3 regions of the Streptomyces deserti genome follow, and region 3 is predicted to be linked to each of the others. Evidence: riboswitches for the same ligand, from Rfam matches in the RefSeq annotation. Region 3 holds a riboswitch; each other region holds the start of a gene.
The links. A riboswitch is a leader RNA that binds a small molecule or an ion and turns the genes downstream of it on or off. The one in region 3 is predicted to bind cyclic di-AMP.
Positions count from the first base shown of each region.

Region 1: linked by a shared signal. The riboswitch ahead of ACYVMZ_RS22905 (transglycosylase family protein) and the one ahead of ACYVMZ_RS25755 (LysM peptidoglycan-binding domain-containing protein) in region 3 are both predicted to bind cyclic di-AMP.
Region 2: linked by a shared signal. The riboswitch ahead of ACYVMZ_RS23365 (M23 family metallopeptidase) and the one ahead of ACYVMZ_RS25755 (LysM peptidoglycan-binding domain-containing protein) in region 3 are both predicted to bind cyclic di-AMP.

Region 1 covers NZ_BAAGRZ010000014.1:91,736-95,510, forward strand. Annotated here, with positions in the region: gene eno (phosphopyruvate hydratase) at 1-1,086, opposite strand, end outside; gene ACYVMZ_RS22905 (transglycosylase family protein) at 1,399-2,091, opposite strand; cyclic di-AMP (ydaO/yuaA leader) riboswitch at 2,096-2,264, opposite strand; gene ACYVMZ_RS22910 (transglycosylase family protein) at 2,435-3,475, opposite strand; gene ACYVMZ_RS22915 (cytochrome P450 family protein) at 3,603-3,775, opposite strand, start outside.
Region 2 covers NZ_BAAGRZ010000015.1:18,803-22,577, reverse strand. Annotated here, with positions in the region: gene ACYVMZ_RS23375 (dihydrofolate reductase family protein) at 1-900, shown strand, start outside; tRNA gene ACYVMZ_RS23370 (tRNA-Met) at 1,001-1,074, shown strand; cyclic di-AMP (ydaO/yuaA leader) riboswitch at 1,430-1,587, shown strand; gene ACYVMZ_RS23365 (M23 family metallopeptidase) at 1,600-2,628, shown strand; gene ACYVMZ_RS23360 (aldo/keto reductase) at 2,755-3,699, shown strand; gene ACYVMZ_RS23355 (PrsW family intramembrane metalloprotease) at 3,732-3,775, opposite strand, start outside.
Region 3 covers NZ_BAAGRZ010000017.1:148,150-151,924, reverse strand. Annotated here, with positions in the region: gene ACYVMZ_RS25760 (polyprenyl synthetase family protein) at 152-1,162, opposite strand; cyclic di-AMP (ydaO/yuaA leader) riboswitch at 1,714-1,868, shown strand; gene ACYVMZ_RS25755 (LysM peptidoglycan-binding domain-containing protein) at 1,872-2,669, shown strand; gene ACYVMZ_RS25750 (HAD family hydrolase) at 2,673-3,485, opposite strand; gene ACYVMZ_RS25745 (GNAT family N-acetyltransferase) at 3,730-3,775, shown strand, end outside.

The sequences.
Region 1 (3,775 bases), on a different contig from region 3:
GGACATCATGCACTTGAAGCCGTTGCGCTGGGCCAGCTCGACGGCGTCCAGGGTCTCGGTCAGCGAGCCGATCTGGTTGACCTTGACCAGCAGGGCGTTGGCCGCGCCCTCCTCGATGCCGCGGGCCAGGCGCTCGGGGTTGGTGACGAACAGGTCGTCGCCGACGAGCTGGACCTTGTCACCGAGCTTGGCGGTGATGGTCTTCCAGCCCTCCCAGTCGTCCTCGAACAGCGGGTCCTCGATGGAGACCAGCGGGTACGCCTCGACGAGCTCGGCGTAGTACTCGGTCATCTCGGCCGCCGAGCGCTCCTTGCCCTCGAAGACGTAGGAGCCGTCCTTGTAGAACTCGGACGCGGCCACGTCGAGGGCGAGGGCGATCTGCTCGCCGGGGGTGTAGCCGGCCTCCTTGATCGCCTCGAGGATGAGGTCGAGGGCCTCGCGGTTGGAGCCGAGGTTCGGGGCGAAGCCGCCCTCGTCACCGAGGCCGGTGGCCAGGCCCTTGCTCTTCAGGACCTTCTTCAGGGTGTGGTAGACCTCGGCGCCCCAGCGCAGGGCCTCGGAGAAGGACTCCGCGCCGATCGGGGCGATCATGAACTCCTGGATGTCCACGTTGGAGTCGGCGTGCGAGCCGCCGTTCAGGATGTTCATCATCGGCACCGGCAGCAGGTGCGCGTTGGGACCGCCCAGGTAGCGGAAGAGCGGGAGGTCGCTGGCCTCGGAGGCGGCGTGGGCGACGGCGAGCGAGACACCGAGGATGGCGTTGGCGCCGAGGGAGCCCTTGTTGTCGGTGGCGTCCAGGTCGAACATCGCCTGGTCGATCAGGCGCTGCTCGGTGGCGTCGTAACCGACCAGCTCCGGGCCGATCTGCTCGATGACGGCGAGGACGGCCTTCTCGACACCCTTGCCCATGTAGCGGTTCGAGTCGCCGTCGCGGAGCTCGATGGCCTCGAAGGCGCCCGTGGAGGCGCCGGACGGGACGGCGGCACGACCGGTGCTGCCGTCGTCGAGGCCGACCTCGACCTCGACCGTGGGATTGCCTCGGGAGTCCAGGATTTCCCGGGCTACGACGACGTCGATGGACGGCACGAGCATCTCCTTCGTGGGATGTGACGCGGGTTGGCAGGACCGCGATGGCTCTGTGAGGTGAACCGTGTGGTTCTGCGAGATGAGCCTAACCGGCCCGGGGCGATCGGCCAGCCGGTCGCCCACCCCATGGACAGAACCGAGAGTAAATTGTTTCCGAACGGAACAAAGACGGGGTCGCACGCTCTCCCCACGACCGCGTGAAAAACCCGCACGACCGCGTGAAAAACCCCGCCCCGGCGCGTACGGGGGAACGCGCACCGGGGCGGGGAGTCAGGGGGAGCAGCGCCCTCTTGCTTCAGGCCTGCTTCGGGCTTACTTCAGGTGCAGCTGCTGGCCCGGGTAGATGAGGTTGGCGTCCTCGACGATGCCCTTGTTCAGCTCGAACAGCTTCTCCCAGCCGCCCTTGACGTCGTGCTCCTGGGCGATCGAGCTGAGGGTGTCGCCCTCGACGACCTTGTACTCGCCGTCACCCTTCTTGACCTTCTTGCCGGTCGGGGTGGTGACGGTCTTCTGGCTCTTCTGGGTCTGGGCCGGGCGCTCGGCGGAGCGGGAGGCCGGCTGCTGCTCGGTCTCCCGGGTGGCCGTGCTGTTCGAGGAGCCCGAGCCGCTGTCGGCGGAGCCGCCGGTGTAGGCGGCGCTGGACAGGTTCTTGCCGCAGACCGGCCAGGCACCCTTGCCCTGGCCCGCGAGGACCTTCTCGGCGATCTCGATCTGCTGCGCCTTGGTGGCCTGGTCGGCGGTGGAGGCGTACTTCGTGCCGCCGTACGCGGCCCAGGTGGAGGCGGAGAACTGCAGACCGCCGTAGTAGCCGTTGCCGGTGTTGATGGACCAGTTGCCGCCGGACTCGCACTGGGCGACGGCCTCCCACTCGGAGGCGGTGGCGGCGGAGGCGTTGCCGGCCGCCATCAGCGGGGCGGCGACGGCGGCGCCGGTGACACCGGCGAGCGCGAGGGCGCGGGTGGCCTTGGACGGACGACGGTGCTTGCCCTTGCCGGAAAACAGCATGAATGGATCCCCTCACCGACGCCTGCGAGGTGAGCTGTCGGGTTCGGGCCGGTTGAGTTGCCCGGCCGCGTCCCTTGCGGGACACGGCTTCACCCCTAGCCGGAACCAGCCTCAACTGCTGGGCCCGGCACTTACCTTGGGTCCCCCGCTCCTGCCTACGGCGCTTGACGCGACGACTTTTCCCGGGCGGCCGCTGGCAGGATTCGGCGTTGCGGCAGCCGGGGCCCGCGATGGCGAGCGGTCACGACCGTAGACACGCGATCCGCGGAATTTCAAAGACGATCAGGGCTTCTGAGATCTATCTCTCATCGCTCTTACATGGGACATTCACCGCGAACCGCCGCTACTTTTCGCCCGGTTCGACCCCGACTTGAAGCGTCTGACCGGGGCGGATGAGGTCCGGGTCGGCGCCGATGACCTTCTCGTTCTCCACGTAGAGCGCGCGCCATCCCCCGCTGAGGTCAAGGGAGTCGGAGATGGACCACAGGCTGTCCCCGGGACGCACGGTGTACGAGCCGTCCATCGCGTCGCGCGCGGCCGCGTCACCGCGCGAGGCGTGCCGGCCCGCCGGTTCGGCCGTACGCCCGTCGCCCGCGGCCTCGTCCGCGCTGGGGCCGCGGTGCCGGCCGGTGCCGGATGCCCCGGGGTCGGTCGCGCCGGTGTCGGTCGCGCCGGTGTCGGTCAGCGCCGAAGAGCCGCCGTTATGACCCGAGTTGTCCGGGTATTCGCTCTCCGGGTCAGCCGTGGGCGTGGACGCGGAGGACGTGCCGGACTTGGCCGATTCGTCCCCGGTGTTCGACGCCCCGTCGGACGACGGGGAAGGGGAGGTCGACTCGGGCGACGAAGCGGAGGAGTCGGAAGAGCCGGAGGAGCTGGAGGAGCTGGAGGAATCCAGGGAGTCGAGCAGGCCGGGCGAATCCGGCGATGCCGATGAACCCGACGAGTTGGACGAGTCGGACGACCCGGACGTATCGCTCGCCACCCCGGTGTCGATGTCGGCCGAGGACGAGTCCTTGTCCAGACCGGCGAGCAGTCCGCAGGTGCGCCAGACGCCGACCCCCTGGTCGGCGAGGATTCTCTCGGCGACGGCTATCTGCTGGGAACGGCTGGCCAGGTCGGGGCTCGCGGCGTAGTCGAGGCCGCCGTACTTGTCCCAGTCCTCCTGGGACAGCTGCAGGCCGCCGTAGTAGCCGTTGCCGCTGTTCTGGCTCCAGGCGCCGCCGGTCTCACAGTCCGCGACCCGGTCCCAGGTCGTACCGTCGGCCGCGCTCGCGCCGGTGGCCCCGAGCAACGGGATCGCGATGGCGGAGCCGGTCACTCCGGCCGCTACGAGGAGAGCCGGAGCCTGGCGGGGGCGACGGTGACGACCGTTCCCGGAGAGCATACGGAGACCTTTCGCGAGACAGCGGTGACCGGCGCGGCGGGTGGTGCCGGGGGCGCCGCGCCGATGGGTGAACGTATCGGCAGACGATCACTTGTCACAAGTTCATGCCGCGCAGATCACGTGAAGATCACAGAGTTGAAGGCGTGTCACTTTTGCCCTGATGGAGGGGTGTGAAGGTGACCGGCAAGGTGCGCAGTCCGCGCATGATGAGGCCGCCGCGCCAGCGCAGCTCGGCCGGGTCCGCCGCGAGCCGGAGGTCCGGGAGGCGGGTGAGGAGCGTGGCGAGCGCGGTCTGGCCCT
Region 2 (3,775 bases), on a different contig from region 3:
AAGGTCACCGTCAGCGGCTCCGGCGACCTGGACCCGACGGCCAACTTCTGGCACACGGGCGGCGAGAAGGTCCTCTACACGACGGACAAGGGCGCCGAACGGGCCCGCGCCCTCGGCATCGCGGCCGACGTCGTCCCGCTCGGCACCGAGCTGGACTGGCGTCGGCTCCTTGCGCACCTGCACGACGTACGGGGCGTACGGCGGCTCATGGTCGAGGGCGGCGGGCAGATCCACACCCAGCTGCTCACCCAGGGCCTCGCCGACGAACTGCAGCTCGTCCTCGCCCCGCTCTTCGTGGGCGACCCGGACGCACCCCGCCTCTTCGGCCCCGGCGGCTACCAGGCGGGCCGGCTGCGCCTGCTGGAGACCCGCCCGATCGGCGACGTCGTCCTCATGCGCTACGTGCCGACGGCTCCGGGCACCGGACGGCTGCCCTCCGCCGCCGACCACCACTGGCTGGCCCTCGCCTGCGACCTGGCGGCGCAGTGCCCGCCGTCGCGGACCGCGTTCAGTGTGGGAGCGGTGGTCGTGGCGGCCGACGGTACGGAGCTGGCCCGGGGGTACTCCCGGGAGGGCGGCGATCCGGTCGTGCACGCGGAGGAGGCGGCGCTCGCCAAGACCGACCCGACCGACCCGCGCCTGGCCACCGCGACGGTCTACAGCAGCCTGGAGCCCTGCGCCCGCCGGGCCTCCCGGCCCGCGCCCTGCGCCCGGCTGATCCTGGACGCCGGAGTGCGCCGGGTCGTCACGGCCTGGCGTGAGCCGGACACGTTCGTGGCGGGGGCCGACGGGAGCGGTCTGCTGGCCGCCGCAGGTGCCGAGGTCGTCGTCCTCCCGGAGCACGAGGAGCGGGCCAAGGCCCCGAACCGCCACCTGCTGACCGGCCCCCCGGCCGTCTGAAAACGCCTGGCTCCGGACCGGAAAACCGCCGGTGAAGGGCGGTGGACGGGTATGTGTGTGCTCACCGTCCCGCGGATGGCGTACACTGGTGACACACCGACGCGGGGTGGAGCAGCTCGGTAGCTCGCTGGGCTCATAACCCAGAGGTCGCAGGTTCAAATCCTGTCCCCGCTACTCAAGGCTCAGGGCCGGAACTCATGGAGTTCCGGCCCTGAGTGTTTCCCGCCCGTCCCCATCCGTCATCGTCCCTGAGGGATCAGTCATCGTCCCTGTGGGTCTCTGAGGGCGGGCAATGATCATTGTCACGTGACGTGAGCGAACCGCCTCGGTCCGCATAACAACTGATACGCCGTCAGGTAACACTGGCCACATGAGACGGGGTCAACTCGCCCGTTTTTCACCGTTCCTGGCAGGTAAGTCCGCGCGAAAATCGTTAATGATCAAGAGGAACAGCTTGGAATCCACACCCCGCGTCTATTAACGTTCGATAACGCAGCGCGGTCGTCCCAGCCGTCACAGGAGACGGCTCCGTGCGCACGCGCCGAATCCCGCGAGGGAACCGGGGAACCACCACCTTGGGGTGAATCGAGCGGATGCCGCCGTGGAAGCACGGCCGGTATACGCGCGTAGGAGACCTTCCCGCTCCGAACCCGTCAGCTAACCCGGTAGGCGGAGACGGAAGGAAAGGAGTACGCCTACGTGGCGTCCAACCGGCCTGCCCCCGAGGCCCCGTTCGTGCCGAGCCAGCGCAGTACCGACACCTTCGGCTACGACGGTTACCGCACCGACGAGGGCCCGTTCCAGGAGTGGAACCCCACCGAGGAGTCCATCCGACCCGTACGCGGCCGGCATCGCGTCACCAAGCAGCGCGGCGGACTCGCCCGCAGCTCCACCGTGCTCGGCGTCGGTGTCATAGCCGCCGTCGGCGCGGGCGGCATGGCCAGCGCCCAGACCGGCAAGCCGCCGGTGTCGATCTCCATGCCCGACCTCCCCAATGTGGGTGCCCTCATCTCCGACGAGGAAACCCCGGAGGGCTCCGCCACCCCGCTCAGCGACATCGGCGTGACCTCCGCCGACACCGAGCAGGGCGCCGCCGGCGCCGGTGAGGCGCTGCGCGCCCGGATCATGGCCCAGGCCGAGCGGCAGCAGCAGCAGGTCGAGAGCAAGGCCGCCGCCGAGGCCGCGGCCGCCGCCGAGAAGGCCGCCAAGGAAGCGGCCGAGAAGGCACAGAAGGAGGCCGAGGCCAAAGCCGCCGCCGCGAAGGCGAAGGCGGAGGAGGAGGCCCGCAAGAAGGCCGAGGCCGAGCGCCTCGCCCAACTGGCCAGGCAGTACGCGCTGCCGACCTCCTCGTACACCATCACCTCCACCTTCGGCCAGGCCGGCGCCTACTGGTCCTCCGGCTACCACACCGGCCTCGACTTCGCGGCGCCCACGGGCACGCTCATCAAGGCCGTCCACAGCGGCACCATCACCCAGGCCGGCTGGGACGGGTCCTACGGCTACAAGACGGTGCTCACCCTCGACGACGGCACGGAGATCTGGTACGCGCACCAGTCCTCCATCAGCGTCAGCGTCGGCCAGAAGGTCAACACCGGCGACGTCATCGGCCGCGTCGGCGCCACCGGCAACGTCACCGGCGCCCACCTCCACCTGGAGGTCCACCCGGACGGCTCCGCCAACGGGGTCGACCCGAGGGCCTGGCTGCAGAGCAAGGGCCTCAACCCCTGAGATCCGCCTGAGCGTTGAGATCCTCCGAGGCGTGAGGTCTTCCGAGACCTGAGATCTCCTGAGATTTACGATCCCTTGGCCGGGCGTGCGGAATGGGCGCGTCCGGCACGGTCGTTGACGAGGAGCATGACGTCTCTTCGCAAGCTCGGCACCTCCGACCTCGAGGTCTTCCCGCTCGCCCTCGGCGGCAACGTATTCGGCTGGACCGCCGACGAGGCGGCCTCCTTCGCCGTCCTCGACGCCTACACGGCCGCCGGCGGCAACTTCGTCGACACCGCCGACGTGTACTCGGCGTGGGCCGAGGGCAACGAGGGAGGCGAGTCCGAGACCCTCATCGGCAAATGGCTCGCCGCGCGCGGCAACCGCCCGGACGTCGTCATCGCCACGAAGGTCAGCCAGCACCCCGAGTACCGGGGCCTGTCCGCCGCCACCATCAAGGCGGCGGCCGACGCCTCCCTGCGCCGCCTCGGCACCGACTACATCGACCTCTACTACACCCACTTCGACCAGCCCGAGGTGCCGGTGGAGGAGATCATCGGCGCGCTGGACGAGCTGGTGAAGGCGGGGAAGGTGCGCCACATCGCCGCCTCCAACATCTCCGCCGAGCGGCTGAAGGCGTCCCTGGCCTTCTCGGACCGCGAGGGCCTCGCCCGGTACGTGGCGCTCCAGCCCCACTACAACCTGGTCTCGCGCGACACGTACGAGGGTGAACTGCGGGACCTCGCCGAGCGGACCGGCCTGGCGGCCGTGCCGTACTACGCGCTCGCCTCCGGGTTCCTCACCGGCAAGTACCGGCCCGGTACGACGGTGGACAGCGCCCGGGCGGGCGGTGCGTCCAAGTACCTGGAGACCGAACGGGGGCGGCGGGTGCTGACGGTCCTGGACGAGGTCGCCGCGGCCCACGACGCCCCCGTCGCGACGGTCGCCCTGGCGTGGCTGGCGGCCCAGCCGACGGTGGCCGCGCCGATCGCCTCCGCCCGGACGGTGGAGCAGCTGCCGGCCCTGCTGGGGGTGGGGGAGCTGCGGCTGACGGAGGAGGAGCTCGGGAGGCTGACCGAGGCCTCGGCCTGATCGACCGGTAGATCGATCGGTAGGCGGCGCCCCTACGACCGGTAGGGGTTGTACGCGGGATACGGTGCCGCCGGAT
Region 3 (3,775 bases):
GGGTCGTACGGGAGACGCCGCCGAGGGTGTTGAGCCGCAGGGTCGGGTTTCCGGGCCGCGCCGCTTCACGGAGACCGGCACGCTTCCGCATCTTGTGGGTCGCGTCACATGCGCGGGGACGGAGTCCCCGGCGGGCGGCAGGGGGCGGAACCTACCCGGCCCGGTGCACCACCGCGTCGCACAGTTCCACCAGTGCCGCCTTCGCCGCGCACTCCGGCAACGGCGCCAGCGCCGCCCGGGCCTCCTCCGCGTACCGCACCGTGTCCCGCCGCGCCTGCTCCAGCGCCGGGTGGGCGCGGAGCCGGCGCAGGGCCTCCGCGTGCCGGGCGTCGTCCGTCAGGTCGGAGTCCAGCAGCTCGCACAGGGCGACGTCCTCGGCCAGCCCCAGCCGGGCCGCCCGCTCCCGCAGCCGCAGCACCGGCAGCGTGGGGATGCCCTCGCGCAGGTCCGTGCCCGGCGTCTTGCCGGACTCGTGGGAGTCGGAGGCGATGTCCAGGACGTCGTCGGCGAGCTGGAAGGCGACGCCGAGCCGCTCGCCGTACTGGGTCAGCACGTCCACGACCGTCTCGTCGGCCCCGGACATCATCGCGCCGAACCGGCACGACACCGCCACCAGCGAACCGGTCTTGCCGCCCAGCACGTCCAGGTAGTGGTCGACCGGGTCCCGCCCGTCCTGCGGGCCGGCGGTCTCCAGGATCTGCCCGGTGACCAGCCGCTCGAACGCGACGGCCTGCACCCGGACCGCCTCCGGCCCGAGGTCGGCGAGGATCTGCGAGGCACGCGCGAAGAGGAAGTCGCCGGTGAGGACCGCGACGGAGTTGCCCCAGCGCGTGTTCGCGCTCGGCACCCCGCGCCGCACGGCCGCCTCGTCCATCACGTCGTCGTGGTACAGCGTGGCGAGGTGGGTGAGCTCCACGACGACGGCCGACGGCACGATCCCGGGCGCGTACGGGTCGCCGAACCGCGCGGAGAGCATCACCAGCAGTGGCCGGAACCGCTTGCCACCGGCCCGCACCAGGTGCTGGGCGGCCTCCGTGATGAAGGGCACCTCACTCTTGGTGGCTTCGAGCAGCCCTTCCTCGACAGCCGCCAATCCGGCCTGGACATCGGCTTCCAGAGCCTGGTCCCGCACGCTCAGCCCGAACGGCCCGACGACGGTCACGAGGGGTCTCCTGTCTGCTGGTGTCTACTGGCGATTACACGGTTTGTCGATAGGTCGCTGCCATCACTCAAGTCAGCGTATCCGGTCACGTTTCGATCACCGCGAGCGCCCGGGGTTACAGGCCGGGCCATATCGGATCACGCCCGTCATGTTTCTGATCAGCTGATAAGAACAGTCATTGATCGCCTTGCCGGGAAGCAGCGATCCACACCCCGGGCCACACCTCGACATGCGGGCCATCCTGCCCGCGCCGCCCGATTTGCCGCAAATAGCAAGCGAATTCCCCTTGAGGGGAAAATGCTCGCCGGGCTCGTGATCAGTGAAGTAAGTCACTTTCGCCTCACGCGCCTCACCGCGCCACACCTCACCGTTTCGCCTTCCCGGGAACGCCAGTTGGGCTTGGCGACCGCAAAGGATCAAGCACCCCATATGCCTCACGGCAAGATCAACCGGCATGTTCTGTGATTCCGGCACTTGTTCCCGGCATGTGCTCTCGCATACGTTCCGGGCCTGCCGGGCGGACGCCGAATCCTGCCGCCGCCCGTGCCCCAATGACCACTTCACTCACGCACGGCAGGAGCGGGGGACCCAGGTAAGTCGCCGTTCCAGGCATGCCCGGAACGGCTAGGGGTGAAGCCGCGCCCGCGGCCGGGCACCTCCCGCCCGAACCCGACAGCTCACCTCGCAGGCGTCGGAGAGGAACTTCAGCATGCCTGGACGAGCTAAGCACCGCCGCCCCAGAACCAACCTGCTCACCCGAGGTGTCGTCGCCGCCGGCACCGGCGGCGCGGCGCTCTCGCTCCCCCTCATGGGCGCCACGACCGCGAACGCCGCCCAGCCGCCCCAGATCGCCCCCGTCGCCGCCCAGGTGGCGCCCCAGGCCGCGCAGGCGGCCAAGTCCCTCACGTACACCGTGGTCAAGGGCGACACCCTCTACCGGATCGCCGACAGGTACGACGTGAGCGGCGGATGGCGTCAGCTCTACAAGGACAACCGCGCGACCGTCGGCGGCGACCCGCAGCTGATCCGCCCGGGTCAGAAGCTGAAGGTGACGACGACGAAGGCGGACGCCGCCAAGAAGGCGAGCGCGGCGGACAAGGCGACCAAGTCGTCCACGGCCGCCAAGCCGGCCACGCAGGCCGCCGGATCCGTCGCCAAGGCCACCCCGGCCGCCGCGAAGACCTACGCGAACAACCTCGACGGCTGGATCCGCGAAGCCCTGGACATCATGGCGCAGAAGGGAATTCCCGGGACGTACGACGGTATTTACCGCAACATCATGCGGGAGTCGTCCGGCAACCCCCTGGCCATCAACAACTGGGACTCCAACGCCGCCGCCGGCACCCCGTCCAAGGGCCTCCTGCAGGTCATCGACCCGACCTTCCAGGCCTACCACGTGCCCGGCACGTCCTGGGACCCGTACGACCCGGTCGCGAACATCACCGCGGCCTGCAACTACGCGGCCCAGCGGTACGGCTCGATCGACAACGTCTTCGGCCCGTACTAGGCCCTACCCGTCGGGAAACAGTCGCTCGAGGACGACGGCGATGCCGTCGTCCTCGTTCGACAGGGTGATCTCGTCCGCCCTCGCCTTGAGTTCCGGGTGGGCGTTGGCCATGGCGACGCCGTGGGCGGCCCAGTCGAACATGGGGATGTCGTTGGGCATGTCGCCGAAGGCGATGGTCCCCGCCGGGCCCAGCCCCAGGTGCTCGGCGGCCAGCGCGAGACCGGTCGCCTTGGTGATGCCGCACGGCTGGAGTTCGACGGTCCCCGGCCCCGACATGGTGACCGTCGCGAGCGACCCCACCACCGAACGCGCCGTCGCCGCCAACTCGTCGTCGGACAGGCGGGGATGGCGCAGCAGCACCTTGCTGATCGGCGCGCACCACAGGTCCTCGCGCCGCCCGACCCGCAGCGCGGGCAGGGTCGGGTGCGGCATCAGATAGCCCGGCTCGATGAGCGTGAGCCCGTCGACCCCGTCCTGGTCGACCGCGGCGTACACCTCCCCCACCTCGGCCTCGATCTTCTCCAGCGCGGTCTCGGCCAGCTCCCGGTCCAGGGTGACGGACCACAGCAGACGGTCCGCGCCGGCGTCGTACACCTGCGCGCCCTGCCCGCACACCGCGAGCCCCCCGCAGCCGAGGTCGTCGAGGAGCGGCCGCACTCTCGGTGCCGGGCGTCCCGTCACCACGAGGTGCTGGGCACCGGCCCGCGCCACCCGCGCGAGCGCGGCGAGGGACCGGTCGGAGAGGGTGTCGTCGCCGCGCAGCAGCGTTCCGTCCAGGTCGGTGGCGATGAGTGAATACGCGGTGGGAGCGGCCATGATCAGAGAATACGGACAACGCGCCCGCCCGACTCACCGCGCACCGGCCCCCGGACGCCCGCCAGTCACGCGCCCACAGGGCGGTTTCCGGCATAGCCGACTACCGTCCGGTTGAAGGTCTCTGCACCAGTTGGCATCAACATGCTCCGCTACCTACCGTCAGGGCGGTCTCGGGCGGTACCTTCCATGTGTCCAGGGGGGACTTGATCGGGGGGTCGGGTTGAGCAGTGGACCCAGTGGCCGCATGCGCGTGCTGAGGCCCGAAGAGCTCGGCGAGGGGGAAAGGGAGC